Regions from separate parts of the Streptomyces sp. NPDC006544 genome, predicted to be linked through region 1. Evidence: riboswitches for the same ligand, from Rfam matches in the RefSeq annotation. Region 1 holds a riboswitch; the other holds the start of a gene.
The links. Region 1 has a riboswitch for ZMP and ZTP ahead of ABZY44_RS35575 (bifunctional 5,10-methylenetetrahydrofolate dehydrogenase/5,10-methenyltetrahydrofolate cyclohydrolase). Riboswitches for the same ligand answer to the same signal wherever they lie in the genome.
Positions count from the first base shown of each region.

Region 2: it holds a riboswitch for ZMP and ZTP, as region 1 does, so the genes downstream of both, glyA (serine hydroxymethyltransferase) here and ABZY44_RS35575 (bifunctional 5,10-methylenetetrahydrofolate dehydrogenase/5,10-methenyltetrahydrofolate cyclohydrolase) in region 1, are expected to answer to the same signal.

Region 1 covers NZ_JBEXOV010000150.1:5,647-12,119, forward strand. The annotation lists gene ABZY44_RS35555 (MoxR family ATPase) at 1-932, shown strand, start outside; gene ABZY44_RS35560 (hypothetical protein) at 929-2,728, shown strand; gene ABZY44_RS35565 (RNA polymerase sigma factor) at 2,746-4,320, opposite strand; gene ABZY44_RS35570 (class I SAM-dependent methyltransferase) at 4,537-5,298, opposite strand; ZMP/ZTP riboswitch at 5,402-5,496, shown strand; gene ABZY44_RS35575 (bifunctional 5,10-methylenetetrahydrofolate dehydrogenase/5,10-methenyltetrahydrofolate cyclohydrolase) at 5,525-6,415, shown strand.
Region 2 covers NZ_JBEXOV010000015.1:97,206-111,531, forward strand. The annotation lists gene glyA (serine hydroxymethyltransferase) at 45-1,322, opposite strand; ZMP/ZTP riboswitch at 1,358-1,448, opposite strand; gene rocD (ornithine--oxo-acid transaminase) at 1,559-2,767, shown strand; gene ABZY44_RS10455 (glutathionylspermidine synthase family protein) at 2,795-3,982, opposite strand; gene ABZY44_RS10460 (hypothetical protein) at 4,008-4,328, opposite strand; gene ABZY44_RS10465 (hypothetical protein) at 4,441-5,337, shown strand; gene ABZY44_RS10470 (PLP-dependent aminotransferase family protein) at 5,363-6,778, opposite strand; gene ABZY44_RS10475 (carboxymuconolactone decarboxylase family protein) at 6,825-7,322, shown strand; gene ABZY44_RS10480 (hypothetical protein) at 7,433-7,852, opposite strand; gene ABZY44_RS10485 (hypothetical protein) at 7,830-8,264, shown strand; gene ABZY44_RS10490 (hypothetical protein) at 8,441-8,887, opposite strand; gene ABZY44_RS10495 (hypothetical protein) at 8,877-10,607, opposite strand; gene ABZY44_RS10500 (malate dehydrogenase) at 10,769-11,758, opposite strand; gene ABZY44_RS10505 (DUF3017 domain-containing protein) at 12,356-12,811, opposite strand; gene ABZY44_RS10510 (bifunctional methylenetetrahydrofolate dehydrogenase/methenyltetrahydrofolate cyclohydrolase) at 12,801-13,664, opposite strand; gene ABZY44_RS10515 (hypothetical protein) at 13,915-14,326, shown strand, end outside.

The DNA.
Region 1 (6,473 bases):
ATTCCCTGGGTCTGGAGTGCGTCAGCCTGCTCGGTACGCAGCTCGCGCCCGAGGACCTCATCGGCGTTCCGCAGATCCGTGACGGGCGTTCGGTGTTCTGCCCGCCCGAGGCGATCGCCCGCGACGAGCCGTACTGCCTGTTCCTCGACGAGCTCAACGCCGCGAGCCCGGACGTGCAGAAGGCCTTCTACTCGCTGATCCTCGACCGGCGGATCGGTTCCTACGAACTGCCCGCCGGCTCCGTAGTGATCGGCGCCGGCAACCGGGCCACCGACAACGCGCTGGCCCGGCCCATCGCCTCCGCGCTCGTCAACCGGCTCACCCACGTCCACCTGCGGGCCTCCGCCGGCGACTGGCTGGTCTGGGCCGGCGAGAACGGCATCCACCCCTGGGTCGCCGACTACCTCGCCGACCGCCCCGACCACCTCTGGTCGCAGCCGCCCAAGAGCGAGGAGCCGTTCTCCACGCCCCGCTCCTGGCACATGCTCTCCGACGCCCTGCACTCCTTCGGTCCGGGCCTGGACGAGCAGACGCTCGGCGTCCTCGCGCACGGCACGCTCACCCCCGCGCACGCCGTCTCCTTCCGCGGCTACGCCAAGATCGTCCGCCACAGCTTCGGGATCGAGGCCGTCATCAAGGGCGACGCCTCCTGGCCCGCCCGCATGGAGGACCGCGACCTGCTCTACTACCTCGCCGAGGCCTTCCGGGGCCGCCTCGTCAAGGAGCTCCCCGCCCGCAAGGAGCACGTCTCGCCGGGCGTCCGGCAGACCGCCTACCGTGCGAAGTCCCTGCTCGTGCAGCTCGCCGAGATCTCCGTCGAGGTCGCCCAGACCGTCATCGCCGACGACGCGGACGGCCTGCCCGTCCTGCCCGCCTGGTTCCTCATCGAGGCCGCCCGCGACATGCCCCGGCTGGTCGAGGCCCGCCGGTGACCACGCGGAAGCCTGCCAAGCAGCAGGCCAAGGCCAAGCCCGACGCGGCCACCCTCGCCTACGAGGCCGGGCGGGCCGCAGTCCGGCAGAACCCCGCCCTGGGCGCGGTCTCCGCGACCTTCTGCCGCAGTCTCCAGTGCGCTTCCTGTGCGGCCGCCGGACTCGCCGTGGTCAGTTCCAACGGCGTGGTCCACTCCCACCCCACCCTCCGCGCCGAGCCCGCCGCATGGGCCTGGGCGCTGGCGCACTGCCTGCTCCACCTCGGATTCGGTCACGTTCCCGCATCCGAGGAGGGGGACCGGCCGCAGCCCGACCGCGCCGACCTCGCCGCCCGCTGCGTGGTCGTCAACCGCTTCCTGCTGAACTTCCCCGTCGGCCGGGCCCCCGACCGGCTGCCCGGCGCGTACCCGGGCGGCGACGAGGAGCAGCTCGCCGGCGCCTGGCGCCAGGGCGGCGTCCCGCCCCGCTACGAGGACTGCGCCGCGAGCGCCCCCGGCACCCCCGACCAGATCCTGGTGCCCTGGCGGAACGGGAACGCGGCCCCGGACTGGCAGACCGGCTTCGCCCATGCCCTCACCCGGTCCGTGTCGGCCACCATGGACCTGGCCGCCGGCCGCGAGGGCCACCGCCCGCAGCCGTGGGAACGCGCCCTGAACTGGTTCGTCTCCTCCTACCCGTTGCTCGGCGGCCTCGCCGCGGGTCTGCGGATCGTCGCCGACGCGGAACTCTCCCGCGCCCAGGGCATCGGCATCGCCGCCGTCAGCGCGAGCGCGGGCGAGATCTACGTGAACCCGCTGCGTTCCTTCACCGACGGCGAGTGGCGGTTCATCCTGGCCCACGAGATGCTGCACGCCGCCCTGCGCCACGGCGAACGCCGCGGAGCCCGTGACCCGTACCTGCACAACGTGGCCGCCGACTACGTCGTCAACGGCTGGCTCGTCGAGATGGGCGTCGGCGAGATGCCCGAGGGGCTGCTGTACGACCCGGAGCTGAAGGACCTCTCGGCGGAGGAGGTCTACGACCGGATCACCGGCGACCTGCGCCGGATGCGCCGGCTCGCCACCCTGCGCGGCAAGGGCCGCGGGGACATCCTGGGTGAGCCGCTGCCGCACCCGGGGAGCGGACCGTACACCGACCTGGACGAGTTCTACCGGCGCGGTCTGGTCCAGGGCTTCGACCTGCACGAGCACGGCGAGCGCGGGCTGCTGCCCGCCGGGCTGGTCGAGGAGATCAGGGCGCTGGCCCACCCTCCGGTGCCGTGGGACGTGCGCCTGGCCCGCTGGTTCGACGAGTACGTGCCGCGGCCGCAGCCGGTACGCAGCTTCGCGCGCCCCGCCCGCCGCCAGGCCTCGACCCCGGACATCCCGCGTGCGGGCCGGTACTTCCCGGCGGAGGAGACGGCCCGGTGCACCTTCGGCGTGGTCCTCGACACCTCGGGGTCGATGGGCACCGCCCTGCTCGGCAAGGCGCTCGGCGCCATCGCCTCGTACGCCGAAGCCCGCGACGTTCCGGCGGCACGCGTCGTGTTCTGCGACGCGGCGCCGTACGACGCGGGCTATCTGCCCCCGACCGAGATCGCGGGCCGGGTGAAGATCCGCGGCCGGGGCGGGACCGCGCTGCAGCCGGGCATCGACCTGCTGCTGAGGGCGGAGGACTTCCCGCCCGGGGCACCGGTGCTGGTGATCACGGACGGGTGGACCGACACCCTGCGGATCCGGCGCGAGCACGCCTTCCTGGTTCCGCAGGGCGCCTCCCTGCCGTTCACGCCCCGGGGACCGGTCTTCCGACTGGCCTGAGGGCGCGGGCCCCGGTCCTAGTCGAGGTAGTCGCGCAGCACCTGCGAACGCGACGGGTGACGGAGCTTCGACATGGTCTTCGACTCGATCTGGCGGATGCGCTCACGGGTGACCCCGTACACGCGGCCGATCTCGTCGAGGGTCTTCGGCTGGCCGTCGTTGAGGCCGTAGCGCATGGAGACCACGCCCGCCTCGCGCTCCGAGAGCGTGCCCAGGATCGACTGGAGCTGCTCCTGGAGGAAGGTGAAGGAGACCGCGTCGGCCGGGACGACCGCCTCGGAGTCCTCGATGAGGTCGCCGAACTCGCTGTCGCCCTCCTCACCCAGCGGGGTGTGCAGGGAGATCGGCTCGCGGCCGTACTTCTGGACCTCGATGACCTTCTCGGGGGTCATGTCGAGTTCCTTGCCCAGCTCCTCGGGAGTGGGCTCGCGGCCGAGGTCCTGGAGCATCTGGCGCTGGACACGGGCCAGCTTGTTGATGATCTCGACCATGTGGACGGGGATGCGGATGGTGCGCGACTGGTCGGCCATGGCGCGCGTGATCGCCTGACGGATCCACCAGGTCGCATACGTGGAGAACTTGAAGCCCTTGGTGTAGTCGAACTTCTCCACGGCGCGGATCAGACCGACGTTGCCCTCCTGGATCAGGTCCAGGAAGAGCATGCCGCGGCCGGTGTAGCGCTTGGCGAGGGAGACCACGAGGCGGAGGTTGGCCTCCAGCAGGTGGTTCTTCGCGCGGCGGCCGTCCTCGACGAGGATCTCGAGCTCGCGCTTGAACGCCGGCTTGTGGTCCTCCTCCTCTTCGAGCTTGTACTCGGAGAAGAGACCCGCCTCGATGCGCTTGGCGAGCTCGACCTCCTGCTCGGCGTTGAGCAGCGGCACCTTGCCGATCAGCTTCAGGTAGTCCTTGACGGGGTCGGCGGTGGCGCCGGCGACCATGACCGTCTGCGCCGGGGCGTCGTCCTCGTCGTCGTCGGACAGGACGAAGCCCGCGCTGCCGCCCGTCTTGGGCGTCTCCTTCTCGGCGTCGTCGTCGAGGTCCTCGGCGGCCCAGTCCTCGCCCTCGGCGGCGGGAGCGGCGTCCTCGTCGCCGTCCTTGGCGCCCTTCTTCGTCGCGGCCGTCTTCTTCACGGCCGTCTTCTTCGCGGCGGTCTTCTTGACCGTCCGCTTCTTCGGCGCGGCGGCGGCCTCGGCCGCCACCTCCTCCTCGGTCCCGGAGGCCGACGGGTCGGATATCGCCGCGGCGGTGGCAGGGGCGGCCGTCTTGCGCGCGCCGATGGGGCGGGGCGCGGCAGCGGCCTTCTTGGTGACGGCGCGAGCCGGGGCAGCGGCCGCCTTGCGCGGCTTCTTGGCGGCAGCCTTCGTGGCGGGTGCGGCGCTGACGTGCAGCGCGACACCCTCCTCGTCCAGGACCTGGTTCAGGCTGCGCAGGACCCGCTTCCACTGGTCCACCGGGATGCGGCCGGCCTCGAAGGCCTGGCGCACGTCATCACCGTTGATGTGACCCTGCTCGCGGCCACGCTCGACAAGCGCGACCAGGGCCTCGGATTCGGCGATCTCCGTGGGGAACGTACGGGACGGGCTGAGCGACACAAGGAGCCTCTCGTTGCGAACAGATATAAGGGGGTGGCGGGACATCATCGCGCGAACTCGGGAAACAGACCCGAGGGGGGTCTGTATTCCGAGCCGCACGAGGACACCTGTCGGTTCATCGCACGCCCGAGTAGATTCGTTACGCGCTGAATTGAGTGACCTGCGCCACGCTGTGACCGGGCAACCGATCGGCGGTGGCTGCGTCCGCCCTTCTTGTCAGCCCGTTTTGCGGGCCTCGATGAGGAACCGGGCGGTGTGCGCGACGAACGGGCCATCGCGTTCGATCTGTTCGTGCAGCTCGCGCAACCGGTCCCGGTACTGCCCGACCGTGAAGCCGGGCACCATCCAGATCACCTTCCGTAGGAAGTAGATCACGGCTCCGATGTCGTAGAACTCCGTCCGGAGCCGCTCCGAACGCAAGTCGACCACTTCCAGGCCGGCCCGCGTGGCATCGGCGACCGCGTCGTCGGGGTGCCGGCCGCGCCGGACCTCCTCCGGCTGCGGGCCCAGGAAGTACTCGACCAGCTCGAAGACGCTCGACGGACCGACCTGCTGGGAGAAGTACGTACCGCCGGGACGCAGGACCCGCGCGATCTCCTCCCACCAAATCGTAACCGGATGCCGGCTGGCGACGAGGTCGAAGGCCTCGTCGCCGAACGGCAGCGGAGGCTCGTCGGAGTCCGAGACCACCACCGCGCCGAGCGGGTGCAGCAGCCGGGTCGCCTTGTCGATGTTCGGCGGCCACGACTCGGTGGCCACCATCAGCGGGGGCAGGGGCCCCGCCCCGGCGAGGACCTCGCCGCCGCCCGTCTGGACGTCGAGGGCGGCCCGGACGCCGGACAGGCGCTGCCCCAGGAGGCGCTGGTAGCCCCAGGAAGGCCGCTGCTCGCCGGCGCGGCCGTCGAGCCAGGAGAAGTCCCAGCCGTCCACGGACACGGCTTCCGCTTCCGCGACGAGATGGTCAAAGGTGGGCGTCATGTCTCGATCGTCCCAGGCCGGGAGCGGCTCATCCACCGGATTGCCCGGCACGGGGGCCGCCGGGGGCAGCCCGCCGGGTCCACCGGGGGGTCGCCTACACTGGGCGGCGGGCCGTGACTGGCGTTCGGGTGGATCACCACCGGGGAGCGGCCCGGCGTACTCCCCGTACGTCGACTGCCGCGCGCCTGGGCGAACCGCGATTCCGCAGCGACGCTCAGGAGACCCCATGACGACTGCCCACACCGAACAGCCGGCCCGCACCGCCGGGCTGATGGACGGCACCGCCCTCGCCCGCCGCATCTCGGAGCAGACCGCCGCCCACGCGGCGCGGATCACCGAGCGCACCGGCACCGCGCCCTGTCTCGCCACCGTGCTGGTCGGCGAGGACCCGGCCTCCGTCACCTACGTGCGCATGAAGCAGAACCGCTGCGCCAAGGCCGGGATCACCTCCCGCCACGTGGAACTGCCGGCCGCGACGACCACCGAGGAGCTCGTCGCCGCCCTGACCGCGCTCTCCGAGGACCCGGAGATCAGCGGCATCCTGCTCCAGCACCCCGTTCCGCACCACATCGACGAGCGCGCCGCGTTCGAGGCCATCGCCCCCGGCAAGGACGTCGACGGGGTCACCATGCACTCCTTCGCCGCGATGGGCTTCGGACTGCCCGGCTTCGTCTCCTGCACCCCCGGCGGCATCATGCGCCTCCTCGCCGCCTACGACGTGGACCTGACCGGCAAGCACGCCGTGGTCGTCGGCCGCAGCGCCATCCTGGGCAAGCCCGCCGGGATGCTGCTGCTGGAGCAGAACGCCACCGTCACCTACTGCCACTCCCGCACCGTGGACCTGCCGTCCATCGTGCGCCAGGCGGACGTGCTGGTCGCCGCCGTCGGCAAGGCCGAGTTCATCCGGGGCGAGGACATCAAGCCGGGCGCGGTCGTCCTGGACGCCGGCTACAACGAGGGCAACGTCGGCGACGTCCACTTCGAGTCGGCCGCCGCCCGCGCCTCGCTGATCACCCCCGTGCCCGGCGGCGTCGGTCCGATGACCATCGCCGTACTGCTGGAGCAGACCGTCCAGGCCGCCGCCACGCAGGCCGGTCTGGCGCTCGCGGACCTCTGACCCCGGCCGCACGTCCTCCCGCACGGCGCGGACGCCCCGGCCCAGCCGGGCTACCGGA
Region 2 (14,326 bases), on a different contig from region 1:
GAGACCGCCGCGCGGGGCCGGGGCCCCGCGCGGCGCGCCGGGGGTTACGACAGCGGGAGCCCCGGGGCCGGGAAGGCGGCCATCAGGTCCTCGACCTCGGCGCGGACGGCGGCCAGCGCGGGCTCGTCCGACGCCGCGGCGGCGGACACCGCGCGGGCGATCCAGTCGGCGACCGCCGGCATGTGGGCCTGCGTGAGGCCCCGCGAGGTCAGCGACGGCGTGCCGATCCTGATGCCCGACGGGTCGAACGGCTTGCGCGGGTCGAACGGCACGGTGTTGTAGTTCACGACGATGCCCGCCCGGTCCAGCGCCTTCGCCGCGACCTTGCCCGGGACGCCCTTGCCCGTGAGGTCGATCAGGATCAGGTGGTTGTCCGTACCGCCGGAGACCAGGTCGAAGCCCCGCTCGAGCAGCGCCGCGGCGAGCGCCTTCGCGTTGGCCACGACCGCGTGCGCGTACGAGACGAAGGCGGGCTGCGCCGCCTCGTGCAGTGCCACCGCGATGCCGGCCGTCGTCTGGTTGTGCGGGCCGCCCTGGAGGCCCGGGAAGACCGCCTTGTCGATGGCCTTGGCGTGCTCCTCGCGGCACATCAGCATCGCGCCGCGCGGGCCGCGCAGGGTCTTGTGCGTGGTCGTCGAGATCACGTCCACGTGCCCGGCCGGGGACGGGTGCGCCCCGCCCGCGATCAGGCCGGCGATGTGCGCCACGTCGGCGACCAGGACCGCGCCGGACTCCTTGGCGATCGACGCGAACGCCTCGAAGTCGATCGTGCGCGGGAGGGCGGTGCCGCCGCAGAAGATCAGCTTGGGGCGCTCGGCCAGCGCGAGGTCCCGTACCGCGTCGTAGTCGATCAGGCCGGTGTCGGCCCGGACGCCGTACTGGACGCCCCGGAACCAGGATCCCGTCGCCGAGACGCCCCAGCCGTGCGTCAGGTGCCCGCCCATCGGCAGGGCCATTCCCATCACGGTGTCCCCGGGCTTCGCGAAGGCCAGGTACACGGCGAGGTTGGCCGGGGAGCCGGAGTACGGCTGGACGTTGGCGTGGTCGACGCCGAACAGGCCCTTCGCCCGCTCGACGGCCAGCGCCTCGATCCGGTCGATGTTCTGCTGGCCCTCGTAGTAGCGGCGGCCCGGATAGCCCTCGCTGTACTTGTTCTGCAGCACCGTGCCGGAGGCCTCCAGCACGGCGGCGGAGACGTAGTTCTCGCTGGGGATCAGCCGCAGGGTCTGCGCCTGCAGGGTTTCCTCGGCGGCGACGAAGGACGCCAGCTCGGGGTCGGTGGCGAGCAGGGCGGGATGGGCGAGGTGGTGGTTCGCGCTCATGGCGGTTCCTCCGGGGTCGATGTCGGTTCTCGTCCCCGCGAAGCCCAGGCGAGCGGCCCTGTATGCGGTCGTGCGCGCACGACTCCCCCGGAGTTGGTTCTCCGTACGCCAGTCGCCGTGCGTGCCGCACAGCTTAGCGGGCACGCCACGAAAAAGGTTTCTCCGTCCGGTATACGAGCGAGGATGCACAGTGACGCCACCCTCGTCACAGGCCTTGACGGACGATCGGAGACCCCGTGTCTGCAACTTCTGATGCCATCCGCTCCGCCGACGCGCACAGCGCGCACAACTACCACCCCCTGCCCGTGGTGGTCGCCACGGCGGAAGGCGCGTGGATGACCGATGTGGAGGGACGCCGCTACCTCGACATGCTCGCCGGCTATTCCGCCCTCAACTTCGGCCACGGCAACCGCCGTCTGCTCGACGCCGCCCGCGCCCAGCTGGAGCGGGTCACCCTCACCTCCCGCGCCTTCCACCACGACCGCTTCGCGGACTTCTGCACCGAGCTCGCCGCGTTGTGCGGCAAGGAGGCGGTGCTGCCCATGAACACGGGCGCCGAGGCCGTGGAGACGGCGGTGAAGACCGCCCGCAAGTGGGGGTACGAGGTCAAGGGCGTCCCGGACGGCCACGCCAAGATCGTGGTCGCGGCCGACAACTTCCACGGCCGCACCACGACGATCGTGTCCTTCTCGACGGACCACGAGGCGCGCGACCACTTCGGCCCCTATACCCCCGGGTTCGAGATCGTCCCGTACGGGGACCTCACCGCGCTCGCCGCGGCCGTCACCTCCAACACCGTCGCCGTGCTCCTGGAGCCCATCCAGGGCGAGGCGGGCGTCCTCGTACCGCCCGCCGGTTACCTGCGGGGCGTTCGGGAACTGACGCGGGAGCGGAACGTCCTCTTCATGGCGGACGAGATCCAGTCGGGGCTGGGCCGGACCGGCAGGACCTTCGCGTGCGAGCACGAGGGGGTCGTCCCGGACGTGTACGTCCTCGGCAAGGCGCTGGGCGGCGGCGTCGTCCCGGTGTCGGCGGTCGTCGCCGACCGCGACGTCCTCGGCGTGTTCAAGCCGGGCGAGCACGGTTCGACCTTCGGCGGGAACCCCCTCGCCTGCGCCGTGGCGCTGGAGGTCGTCGCGATGCTCCGCGGCGGCGAGTACCAGCAGCGCGCCACCGAACTCGGCGACCACCTGCACCGGGAGCTGAACCTGCTGGTCGGCGGCGGGGCGGTGACCGCCGTACGCGGCCGCGGGCTGTGGGCGGGCATCGACATCGACCCGGCGCGCGGGACCGGCCGGGAGATCTCCGAGAAGCTCATGGAACTCGGGGTGCTCGTCAAGGACACCCACGGGTCGACGATCCGGATCGCGCCGCCGCTGGTGATCAGCAAGGAGGACCTGGACTGGGGCCTCGACCAGCTCAGGTCGGTCCTCTCGGACGACTAGCCGGCGCGCAGCCGGCCGGGCGGGCGGTCAGACGATGACGTGGGGCAGGAAGCGGGCGTACTCGTCCGTGACCGGCCCCGCCGATTCACGGATGCCGAGTCCGGCCGCCTCGTCCTCGACGACCCACGCGCCGAGCACCACGCGGTTGCCGTCGAAGTCGGGCAGCGGGTCCAGGGCCTGGAAGACGTACGTCTCGTCCGGCTCCGGCGCGAACGGTTCGCCGCCCACCGGGTGCAGGGTGACCCCGGCGCCCTCGCGCCCCAGCAGTGGCTTCGCCACGTAGCCGGTGGTGCCGGCGAGCTCGCGCGGGCCGTCCAGGTAGGCGGGAAGCAGGTTCGGGTGCTCGGGGAAGAGCTCCCACAGGACCGCCAGCAGCGCCTTGTTGGAGAGCAGCATCTTCCACAGCGGCTCGATCCAGGCGGTCGTGCCGGAGCCGCCGCCGAGGTCGTACGTGCCCAGCACCTGCGGGGCGAACTCGTCGGTGACGAGCCACTCCCACGGGTAGAGCTTGAAGCAGGCGCGGATGAAGCCGAGCTTCTCGTCCACGAAGCGTTCGGTCAGGGCGTCCCAGCCGATCCGCTCGACGGACAGCGCCCGCGCGTCGAGGCCGGCCTGCTCGGCGGTCTCGCGCAGGTAGGCGACCGTCATCAGGTCCTCGCCGAGCTCGTCCGTCTCGGAGTGCGCGAAGTGGACCGTGGCCGACGGCAGCAGCTCCGCCTGTCGGCGCCAGGCGTCGACGAGCCGCTCGTGGAGGGAGTTCCACTGGTCGGCGCCGGGAAAGCGTTCCTCCATCCAGAACCACTGCGGGCTCGCCGCCTCCACCAGCGAGGTGGGGGTGTCGGCGTTGTACTCCAGCATCTTGGCCGGGCCGCTGCCGTCGTAGTTCAGGTCGAAGCGGCCGTAGAGGGAGGGCTGTTCCGCGCGCCGCCGCCAGGACTCGGCGATCAGCGCGGCGAGCTTCGGGTCGGTGATGCCGAGGTCCGCGAAGCGGTCGTGCGCGACGATGTGCTCCGCCGCCGCCAGGCACATGGCGTGGAGCTCCTCGACCACGTTCTCCAGTGCCTCGACCTCGGGCAGCGAGAAGGAGTAGTAGGCGCTCTCGTCCCAGTACGGGCGCAGTGAGTCGTCGGGGTAGCGGGTCAGGGGATAGATCAGCCCCTGTTCCTCGACGGTCTTCTGCCAGTCGGGACGGGGCTCGATGGTGTGCCGCTTCATGGGTGTGCAGTCCCTCGGGTTCCGGTCAGCCGCCGCTGGAGCCGGAGCTCTTGTGGCCGCCTATGCCGCCGCGCGTGACGGCCGACTTGTCGAAGCTGCCGCCGGACGCCTTGCCGTTGCGCACGGAGCCGCCGTAGTAGTACGTGCCCCGGCTGGAGCCGCTGCCGCCGCCGCTCTTGCAGTACTTGTCGTCCAGTTTGTCCAGCGTGGTCCGGTCGACGCAGCGCCGGTCCGGCTCGTTGCTGTTGCCGCAGGCCACGAGCGTGGCCGCGAGCAGTCCCATGCCGCCGAGCACGACGGCGCCGGACCGCATGCGGCGCTGGTTGGTACGGCTGCTGCTGTCCATGTCTGCTGCTCCCCCTAGTGGCGTGCTGCCGACAGACTAGATCGAGGCGCCCGGCCGATGGAATCCGGCCGTCGCCCAGCCTGTGACCTAGAGTCGGTTCGTGCTCCTTGGGATGATTTGCGCGCTCGGTGCGGCGATCTGTTTCGGCACGGCCTCGGTCCTCCAGGCCGTCGCGGCCCGGACGGCCGAGCCGGGAACGGGCTCGGGGGTCGACACCGCCCTCCTCCTGCGGGCGCTGCGCCAGTGGCGCTACGTCGCCGGGCTCGGCCTGGACGGGATCGGCTTCGTCCTCCAGATCGTCGCCCTGCGCCACATCCCCATCTACGCGGTGAGCGCGGCGCTCGCCGCCAGCCTCGCGGTGACCGCGGTGGTCGCGGCGCGGCTGCTGCGGGTACGCCTCAGCGGGACCGAGTGGGCCGCGGTGGGCGTGGTGTGCGGGGGCCTGGTGATGCTCGGGCTGGCGTCGGGCGAGGAAGGCTCCGGGACGGGGTCGCTCGCGCTGGAGCTGGGGCTCCTCGCGGTCGCGGGGCTGGTGCTCGTGACCGGAGCCGTGGCAGGCGGCCTGCCGGACCGCAGCCGGGCGCTCACCCTGGGACTGGCGGCCGGAACGGGCTTCGGGGTGGTGGAGGTGGCGGTCCGGCTCATCGACGACGTCTCGCTCTCCGCCCTGACGAACCCCGCCCTGTACGCGCTGCTGCTGGGCGGCGGCGCGGGCTTCCTGCTGCTCACCTCGGCCTTGCAGCGCGGCTCCGTGACCACGGCGACGGCCGGGCTGGTGCTGGGCGAGACGATCGGCCCGGCGGCGGTGGGGGTGATCTGGCTGGGCGACCGCACCCGCGAAGGGCTGGCCTGGCTGGCGGTCACCGGCTTCGTGGTCGCCGTCGCCGGAGCCCTCGCACTGGCCCGCTTCGGCGAACCCCCGGCGGACCCGGCGGACCCGGCGGACCCGGCGGACCCGGCGGACCCGGCGGACCCGGCGGCGGGAGCGTCCCCCGCGTCGGCCCCCTGACCGGGGCCGGGCTCCGGGCCGGCCCTCAGGGGAGCGCCGCCACCAGAGCCGCCAGGGTCGGGGCCCAGGCGCTCTGGGACGGCGTCCCGAAGCCGACGACGAGGGCCTCGCGCGCCGCCCCGGCCGCCTCCGGGTGCCGGAAGGAGGACAGCGGCTGCAGGCCGAGGTCCTGCCACGCGGCCGCCCGCAGGGCCGCCCGTTCGCCGCCCGGTCCGAGGTCCAGCACCGCGTGCAGGCCCGCCGCGATGCCGGACACCCCCGCGCGGTCCCCGACCGCCGCCACCAGCTCGTCGCGGCGCCGCCGGTAGCGCAGCCGCATCCCGCGCACGTGCCGGTCGTACGCCCCGGACCGGATGAACTCCGCGAGCGTCAGCTGGTCCAGCACGCCGGAGGTCCACGCGTCCCGGCCCTTCGCCCCGAGCACCTCGTCCATCAGCCCGGCCGGGACGACCATCCATCCCATGCGCAGCCCCGGAGCCAGGGACTTGCTCGCCGTCCCCATGTAGACCACGCGGTCCGGGTCCAGGCCCTGCAACGCGCCCACCGGCTGCCGGTCGTAGCGGAACTCCCCGTCGTAGTCGTCCTCCAGGACCAGACCGCCCGTGGACCGGGCCCAGTCCACCGCCGCCGCCCGCCGCACGGGCGTCAGCGCGGCGCCCGTCGGGAACTGGTGCGCCGGTGTCAGCAGCACCGCCCCCACGCCGTGCCCCGCCGCGGCGCCCGCCGTCGAGGCCAGGTCCTGGGTCCGCGCCCCCTCGGCGTCCACCTCCAGCGGCCGGGTCCGCAGCCCCGCCCCGGTCAGCAGGTCGCGGTGCACGTCGAGCCCGTACCCCTCCACGGCGATGTCGCGGACCCGCCGGGCCCGCAGCAGCTTCGCCATCAGCAGCATGCCCTGCGCGAACCCCGCGCACAGCACGATGCGTTCCGGGTCCGCGTACACCCCGCGCGCCCGCGCCAGGTACCCGGCGAGGGCCTCCCGCAGCTCCACCCTCCCGCGCGGATCGCCGTACCCGAAGGCCTCGTTCGGGGCATCGGCCAGCGCCCGCCGGGCCGCCGCCAGCCAGGCCGCGCGCGGGAAGCCGCCCAGGTCGGGGGAACCGGGCATCAGGCTGTACGAGGTCTTCGCGCGCACGGGGCGCCGTACGGGCGCGGCCGCCACGGCGCGCCGCTCCGGAACCCGCTCGGCGACCCGGGTGCCGGACCCCTGCCGGGCCGTCAGCCGGCCCTCGGCGACCAGCTCCGCGTACGCCTCGGCGACGGTGTTGCGGGCGATCCCGAGATCGGCGGCGAGCGAGCGGGAGGAGGGCAGCCGGGTGCCGGGCGCGAGCCGGCCGCTGCGCGCCGCCTCGCGCAGCGCCTCGGTGAGACCGGCGCGCAGACCGCGCCCGGCGGAGAGCTCCACATGCAGGTCGGCCCCGAAAGTGGCCCACGATTCAGTCATGGATATGGACCATAGAGGCGGGCCGCCCCGCTCGTACGGTAGGACCATGAACAACACGGACAGCACCAAGAACGCACCTGAGCACACGCCCCGCATGCAGCTGGCGAAGCTCGCCCCCGAGTTCTACAAGGCCGCCGTGGCCCTGGACGCCGCCGCGTCCAAGGGGCTGGACCCGTCCCTGGTCGAGCTCGTCAAGCTCCGGTCCTCGCAGATCAACCACTGTGCCTTCTGCATCGACATGCACTCCAAGGACGCCCTCGCGGCCGGCGAGGACGTGGAGCGGCTGCTGCTCCTCGCCGCGTGGGAGGAGTCGCGGCACTTCTACACGGAGAAGGAGCTCGCCGCGATCGAGCTGACGGAGGCCGTGACCGTCCTGACCGACGGGTTCGTCCCCGACGAGGTCTACGACCGGGCGGCGAAGCAGTTCGAGGAGAAGGAACTGGCCCAGCTGATCGCCCTGATCGCGGCGATCAACGTCTGGAACCGCATCGGCGTCACCACCCGCCTGGTCCCGGGGCACTACACCCCGGGCATGTACAAGTAGCACGGCCGAGGAGAACGGCCGGGCAGAGCGGCCGGGCAGACGGGTCCCCCGGCGACGGACGGGCCGGGCGGCCCCCCGCCGGGGGGTGGCCCGCCCGCTGGCGGGCCGGCTCAGCCGCCGGGACGGAAGGCGGCCAGCGCGGCCGAGTGGTGCGCCTGCGTGAGCGTCCACTCGGCGACCGGACCGGCCGTGAGGACGGCCCACTTTCCGCCGTCCCGCGCGACGAAGACCCGTTCGACACCGCGGCGCCGGCCGTGCGATTCGGCGCTGTCGTACTCGTACACGAGCTCCGCGGCCCCGGGCTCGCCCGGGACCGGGCCGAGCCGGACCTCCTGGAAGCCCGTGGTCCGGGCCCGCAGGTCGGCGGAGGCGCCCTGGGCGGCCCCCAGCGGGGTCAGTTCGGGCTCGACCACCGTGAAGACCTGGATCAGGGCGGTGCGGTCGGGCGAGCGGTAGAAGACACCGCTCGCGCCCTCCTCGCGGTTCCACCCGACGGGGACGGCGATCGTGAAGCCCTTCGCGTCCCGCACGGTCTCGTGCGCGGCGTCGGCACTCGGGCCGGGCGTGGCGCTCGGGCTGACGCTCGGCGAGGGCGAGGGCGAGGGCGAGCCGGTCCGCGTGGGCGGGGCGGTGCCCGGGCCGCTGCCGCTCGGCGGAGCGCTCGAAGCCGTCGGCCCCACGAGCACGGGCTCCCCCGTGTCCCGCTGCGCGAACCACACGGCCGTCGCGCCGATCGCGAGCGCGGCCACCGCGACCAGCGCCGTGGTCGGCGTCAGCCACCGGGCGCGCCACCCGTCGGGGCGCGCAGGCTCCGGCGCCACCGGCGGACCGGGGTGCGCGTACGGGTCGTGGACCGGTCCGGACGGGGGCGGTGACGAGGGCCCGTACGAGGGCTGCGGCACCACCGGCTCGTGGCCCGGCGGAGCGGGCGCCGGCGCCTGACCCGGGCCGGACGCCCGGGGCGGGTGGGTCTGAGGCTGCGGAATCCGGGGCTGCGGAATCTGGTGCTCCGGCGCCCCGGGCTGCGGAGCCTGGGGCGGGGCCTGCCCGTCCGACACCCAGCGCTGGGTCCGCCCGTCCCAGCGGGGTGCGCCCTGCGGCTGCTGCGGGGCCACGGCTCAGCCCCCCAGCGAGGTCAGCAGCCCGGCCAGCGCCGTGGCCGCGCTGACCGACTCCACCAGCGGGGCCCAGCGTTCCAGCGCCGCGCGCAGTCGGCCGACCAGGCCCGGACGGATCTCCGCGGCTCCTTCCAGTCCCTCGGCGACCCCGTCCAGTTCGGCGTCGAGCGCCGTCCGGTCCTCGCCGCGCGGCAGCCGTACGAGGGCCGCCCGCAGCTCGAGTACCGCCTCCAGCAGTGCCTCCGGCCCGACGGCTCCGGTGTCCGCGCCGCCGTGGTGGACGGTGTTGGTGTTGTCGCGGCCGCCGATGCTGAACGCGCTGCCGGTGACGGTGCCGATCCGCACGGTCGGCTCGGGACCGTCCGCGCCCGCGCCCGTGCCTGTTCCCGTCCCCGTACCCATGGCCGTACCCGTAGCCTCACCCGCGCCGACGCCGTCAGTTGCCACCGCTGCTCCTCCTGCCCCTCGCGCCGTTGTCGTGGCCTGTGCTGTTGGTGTTGCCGCTGCCTCCGACGCTGAACGCGCTGCCGTTCACCGACTGGATGAACACCCCGCCCTCGGCCACGTTGACGGCGCGTCGCGCGAACTCCTCGGTGTGCCAGCCCGCCTCGTGCAGGGCGAGGACGACGCCCCCGACCACCCGGTCCTGAACCGTCTTCAGGAAGCGGTCGAGGTCCATCAGGTGGAACAGCGAGCCGTTGTCCTGGGAGGCCAGGTCGCGCACCGACACCCGCGGCCCCTCGGGCCGGGCGCCGCCGTGGCCGGCGGTGGCGATCCGCCACCAGCTGACCAGGCCGCGGCCCAGGGTGGTGACGGAGGCAGCGAGGGAGCGGGGGGTGTTGCGCACGGCCCAGACGGCCTTCCCGAACCAGTTGTTGTTGCGGTGGCGCTGGGCGTCCGCGTCCGCGTTGTGGAAGTCGGCGCGGACCGGGAGCAGCACGTGCGGCGCCACTTCCAGCATCATCATCCCGCCCTGTGTGTGGACCCGTACGAACACGGTGACGACGAGGTTCTCGTCCCAGCCGCCCACCCGGACGCGCAGGAAGTGCCGGCGTCGCTCGCCGCCCTCCTCGATGGCGGCGGCCCGCTGTTCGGCGTACTGCCCGTGCACCACCTGGGCGGTGTCCCGGTGCGGCAGTCCGCCTGCGGGAAGGAACACGCACTCGTCGACGACCAGCTCGCGCAGCCGGTCCCCGACGGCGGCCGCGGCCTCGTCGGAACCGTGCGGCGAGGGCACGCGCAGGCGCTCCAGCAGCGGCACGATCCGCTCGAGGATGCGGGCGTTGGTGACGGGGACCGGCTTGCGGTCGGGGCCGAGGTCCTCGCGCGGGCGCAGTTCCACGGACAGTTGCCAGGGCCGGTAGGAGTCACCCGCCCCGCAGAACGGGTCGTTGACGTCGTACATGATCACCGGCGCGAACTGCTCCGCCCGGATCCGCTGGCGGATGCGCTGGAAGCGGACCCCCTGGACGGCCTCGGCCGGGTCGCCCGCGTGGTCGGCGTAGCGCTGTTCGTGGAGGTCGGTGGCGATGGTCCGGAAGACGTGTCCGCGCTGGAGTCCCACGACGGTCACGATCCCGGCGAAGACGACGGGCCCCCACCAGAAGCTGACGGCGCCCGCGAATTCCCCGCCCGCCGGGAAGAACGGCATGCCGAACAGCGGGCCCATGTCGCCGAAGGCGCCGAGCAGCGCGAGGCCGCCGAAGCCGAGGACGAACAGGACGGCGAGGAGCGTCCACCACACGTACACGCGCAGGATCACGGAGAGCAGGCGCAACAGCGGGGCCCGGCGGGCGCGCAGCCAGTCGGCCAGGCTGAGCAGCAGGAAGGGCACGACGAGCACGGAGACCATGCCGCCCGTGAGCAGGGAGCCGACGAACCAGGCCCCGAGGACGCCGGCGGCCCAGCCGAGTTCGCTGCGGCGGGCGCGGAGCGCGTGGGCCAGGACCCGGGAGGCGTCGTATCCGTAGGAGGGAGCGACGATCCGCTCCTCGTGGACGTACAGCTCGTCGATGACCCGGTCGCGGTAGCCGGCGTCGAGGTACGTTCCCGCGCACAGGAAGCGGCCTGCCTCGCTGAGGGAGGGGTGCACCGGGGAGCGTCCCGCGCGGGAATCGCCCCGTCCGCCGCCGCTGGTGGGCTGGTGGGGAATCGGGATCTCGGTCACCGACCGACTTTAGATATCCCTTACACGGAGCGACAGCAAGATTCACGCCAAAGCGCCCCGGCCTGGTTTGGCCGGGGCGCTTCGGTGTTCGTACTGGTTCGTACGGGGCCTGCCGGTCCGGAGTGGTGGCTCGGGGCCTACGAACGGCCGTACGGAGGGGCTCAGATCAGGCCGAGCTCGCGCACCGCGTCGCGCTCCTCGACGAGCTCCGCCACGGACGCGTCGATGCGCGCACGGGAGAACTCGTTGATGTCCAGGCCCTGGACGATCTCGTACTTGCCGTCCTTGGTGGTGACGGGGAAGGACGAGATGATGCCCTCCGGGACGCCGTAGGAGCCGTCCGACGGGATGCCCATGGAGGTCCAGTCGCCCGCCGCGGTGCCGTTGACCCACGTGTGGACGTGGTCGATGGCGGCGTTGGCGGCCGAGGCGGCCGAGGACGCGCCGCGGGCCTCGATGATCGCCGCGCCGCGCTTGGCGACGGTCGGGATGAAGGTGTCGGCGAGCCACAGCTCGTCGTTGACGACCTCGGCGGCGTTCTTGCCGGCGATCTCCGCGTGGAAGATGTCCGGGTACTGGGTCGCCGAGTGGTTGCCCCAGATGGTGAGGCGCTTGATGTCGGAGACGGCGGCGCCGGTCTTCTGCGCGAGCTGCGAGATCGCGCGGTTGTGGTCCAGGCGGGTCATCGCGGTGAAGCGGTCGGCCGGTACGTCCGGCGCGGAGGCCTGCGCGATGAGCGCGTTGGTGTTGGCCGGGTTGCCCACGACGAGCACCTTGATGTCGTCCGCGGCGTGGTCGTTGATGGCCTTGCCCTGCGGCTTGAAGATGCCGCCGTTGGCGGCGAGCAGGTCACCGCGCTCCATGCCCTTGGTACGCGGGCGGGCGCCGACGAGCAGCGCGACGTTCGCACCCTCGAAGCCCTTGTTCGGGTCGTCGAAGATGTCGATGCCGGCGAGCAGCGGGAAAGCGCAGTCGTCGAGCTCCATGGCGGTGCCCTCGGCGGCCTTCATGCCCTGAGGGATCTCCAGAAGACGGAGCCGGACCGGCACGTCCGCGCCGAGCAGGTGACCGGAAGCGATGCGGAAGAGCAGCGCGTAGCCGATCTGGCCGGCGGCGCCGGTGACGGTGACATTCACGGGAGTGCGGGTCATGGCCTTCTCCGTTAGACAGCTGGCGGTGGGGCGTCCCTGCCCCATGTGCTGGGAGGACGCCGCTCCATGGCCCGGTAAATCTTGACGTGAAGAGACATCCGCCCGTCAGGCTATCCGACCCTGACCCACCCCAATCCCCCACCCCGTGTGGCACACGGCACACGATCCCTCCCAACGGCGTGTCCCCACCCCCGCCGACGCCCCTCCCGGCCGCGTCGCCGGCGTTCGAGGCGCGGGGCCACCCATCCCATCCCATCCCAGCCCCGCCGGCGTTCGAGGCGCGGGGTCACCCCTCCCAGCCCCGCCGGCGTTCGAGGCGCGGGGTCACCCCTCCCAGCCCCGCCGGCGTTCGAGGCGCAGGGTCACCCGTCCCAGCCCCGCCGGCGTTTGAGGCGCGGGGTCCGGGGCGGAGCCCCGGGGGCGCGGGCGCAGCCCGTGACCCAAGGGTCCGGGCAGAGCCCGGGGAACGGTGGAAGGGCGGGTAGGGGACAGCCCCGCAGGGCACGCACCCCGCACCACACCCACCGGCCCCGGCCGGCACCGACACCGGCACCGGCACCGGCACCGGCACCCCCAGTCGACCGGACCCCCGCCCCGTCAGCGCACGGTGAACCGAACCGCACTCTCCAGGAACGGGATGTGCAGCAACGGCCTCGGCTCCATGACCAGCGCGAGCAACGTGATCGCCACGCCCAGCAGCCCGTACGTGACCATGTCGGTGAAGCGGGACCGCACCGCGAGCATCCCCACCGACGGCAGCAGCCTGCGCATCACCGACCCCGCGATCAGCGCGATGCCGATCATCAGGCACCCCCCGCGCGGGTGACCCATGGCCGTGGCCAGCAGCCCTGCCGCCGTCGCGGCGAGCACGGCCAGCATCGGCCACTGCCGGGCCGGCGCCGGCGCGTCGCCGGGAGCGGCCCGCCCGCCGCCCTCGGGGCGGGCGGTGCCCCGGGTGATGGAGGGGAACCGGCGCGACCTGCCCCCGCCGACGCCGTCCTCGGCCTCTCCCGCGCCCGCCGCGTCAGCCTCCTCCGCCCCCTCAGCCCGCACTGGGAACGATCCGTTCCGCCGCCTCGACGACGTTCACGAGCAGCTGCGCCCGCGTCATCGGCCCGACGCCGCCCGGGTTCGGGGAGATCCAGCCGGCCACGTCCGCGACCCCGGGATGCACGTCCCCGACGATCTTTCCGTTCTCGTCCCGGCTGACGCCGACGTCGAGCACGGCCGCGCCGGGCTTCACGTCCTCCGGCTTGACCAGGTGCGGGACACCGGCCGCCGCCACGACGATGTCGGCCCGCCGCAGCAGCCCGGACAGGTCGCGCGTACCGGTGTGGCACAGCGTCACCGTTGCGTTCTCCGACTTGCGCGTGAGCAGCAGGCCGATCGACCGGCCGACGGTGATGCCGCGGCCCAGGACGACCACGTGCGCGCCGTTGATCTCCACGCCGTGGTGGCGCAGCAGTTCGACGATCCCGTACGGGGTGCACGGCAGCGGGCCCGGCTCGTTCAGGACGAGCCGGCCCAGGGACATGGGGTGCAGGCCGTCGGCGTCCTTCGCCGGGTCCATCTGCTCCAGGACCCGGTTGGTGTCGATGCCCTTGGGGAGGGGGAGTTGCACGATGTAGCCCGTGCAGTGCGGGTCGGCGTTCAGCTCGCGCACGACCTCCTCGATGTCCTCCTGGGAGGCCGTCGCGGGCAGTTCGCGCTGGATGGAGGCGATACCGACCTCGGCGCAGTCCTTGTGCTTGCCGTTCACGTACCAGCGGCTGCCCGGGTCGTCGCCGACCAGCAGCGTGCCGAGGCCGGGGGTGATGCCCCGGGCCTTGAGCGCCGCCACGCGGGCGGTCAGTTCGGACTTGATCGCGGCTGCGGTGGCCTTGCCGTCGAGAATCTGGGCAGTCATGACCCCATCCTCCCGGATGGAACGGTCCCGGTTCCAGTCGCGTCCCCCGCGCGAACGGTTCGATTCGGTTCATTGCACTTGCACAACAAGTCACCGGCCCGCTGCGCGGCGGCTGGACAAGTCCGCCCCGACCGGACGACGATGCACGGAAGATGTGCCGCGGGCAGTGCCGGGGGGCGGGCCGCACCACTGCAGCGATTCCTCCGAGCGTGCCGTGCGTCCCCGCACTTCCACGGAGGAACACCCCAAGATGAGTTTCGGCGACCCGAACAACCCCTACGGGCAGCAGCCCCAGGGCCAGCCCGGCTACGGCTACCCGCAGCAGGCGCCGCAGGGCATCCCGCCCCAGGGCGGCTACGCCTACCCCCAGCAGGCCCAGGGCTACCCGGGCGTCCCCGGCTACCCGGGCTCCCCCATGCCGATGCCCGGCGGGGCCAAGGCCGCCCGCGTCATCATGTTCATACTCGGCGGGCTCCAGGCCCTGGCCGGCGTCCTGGTGGTCGTCGGCGGCGCGCTGTTCGCCTCGGCCCTCTCCGGCTCCAGCAGCTCGTCGTCGAGCGACGCGGGCGCCGTCGCGGGCGGCGTGTTCGTCGTCGTCGGCATCATCCTCCTCGGGTTCTCGCTGTGGCCGATCCTGACCGCCGCCAAGCTGAAGAAGGGCC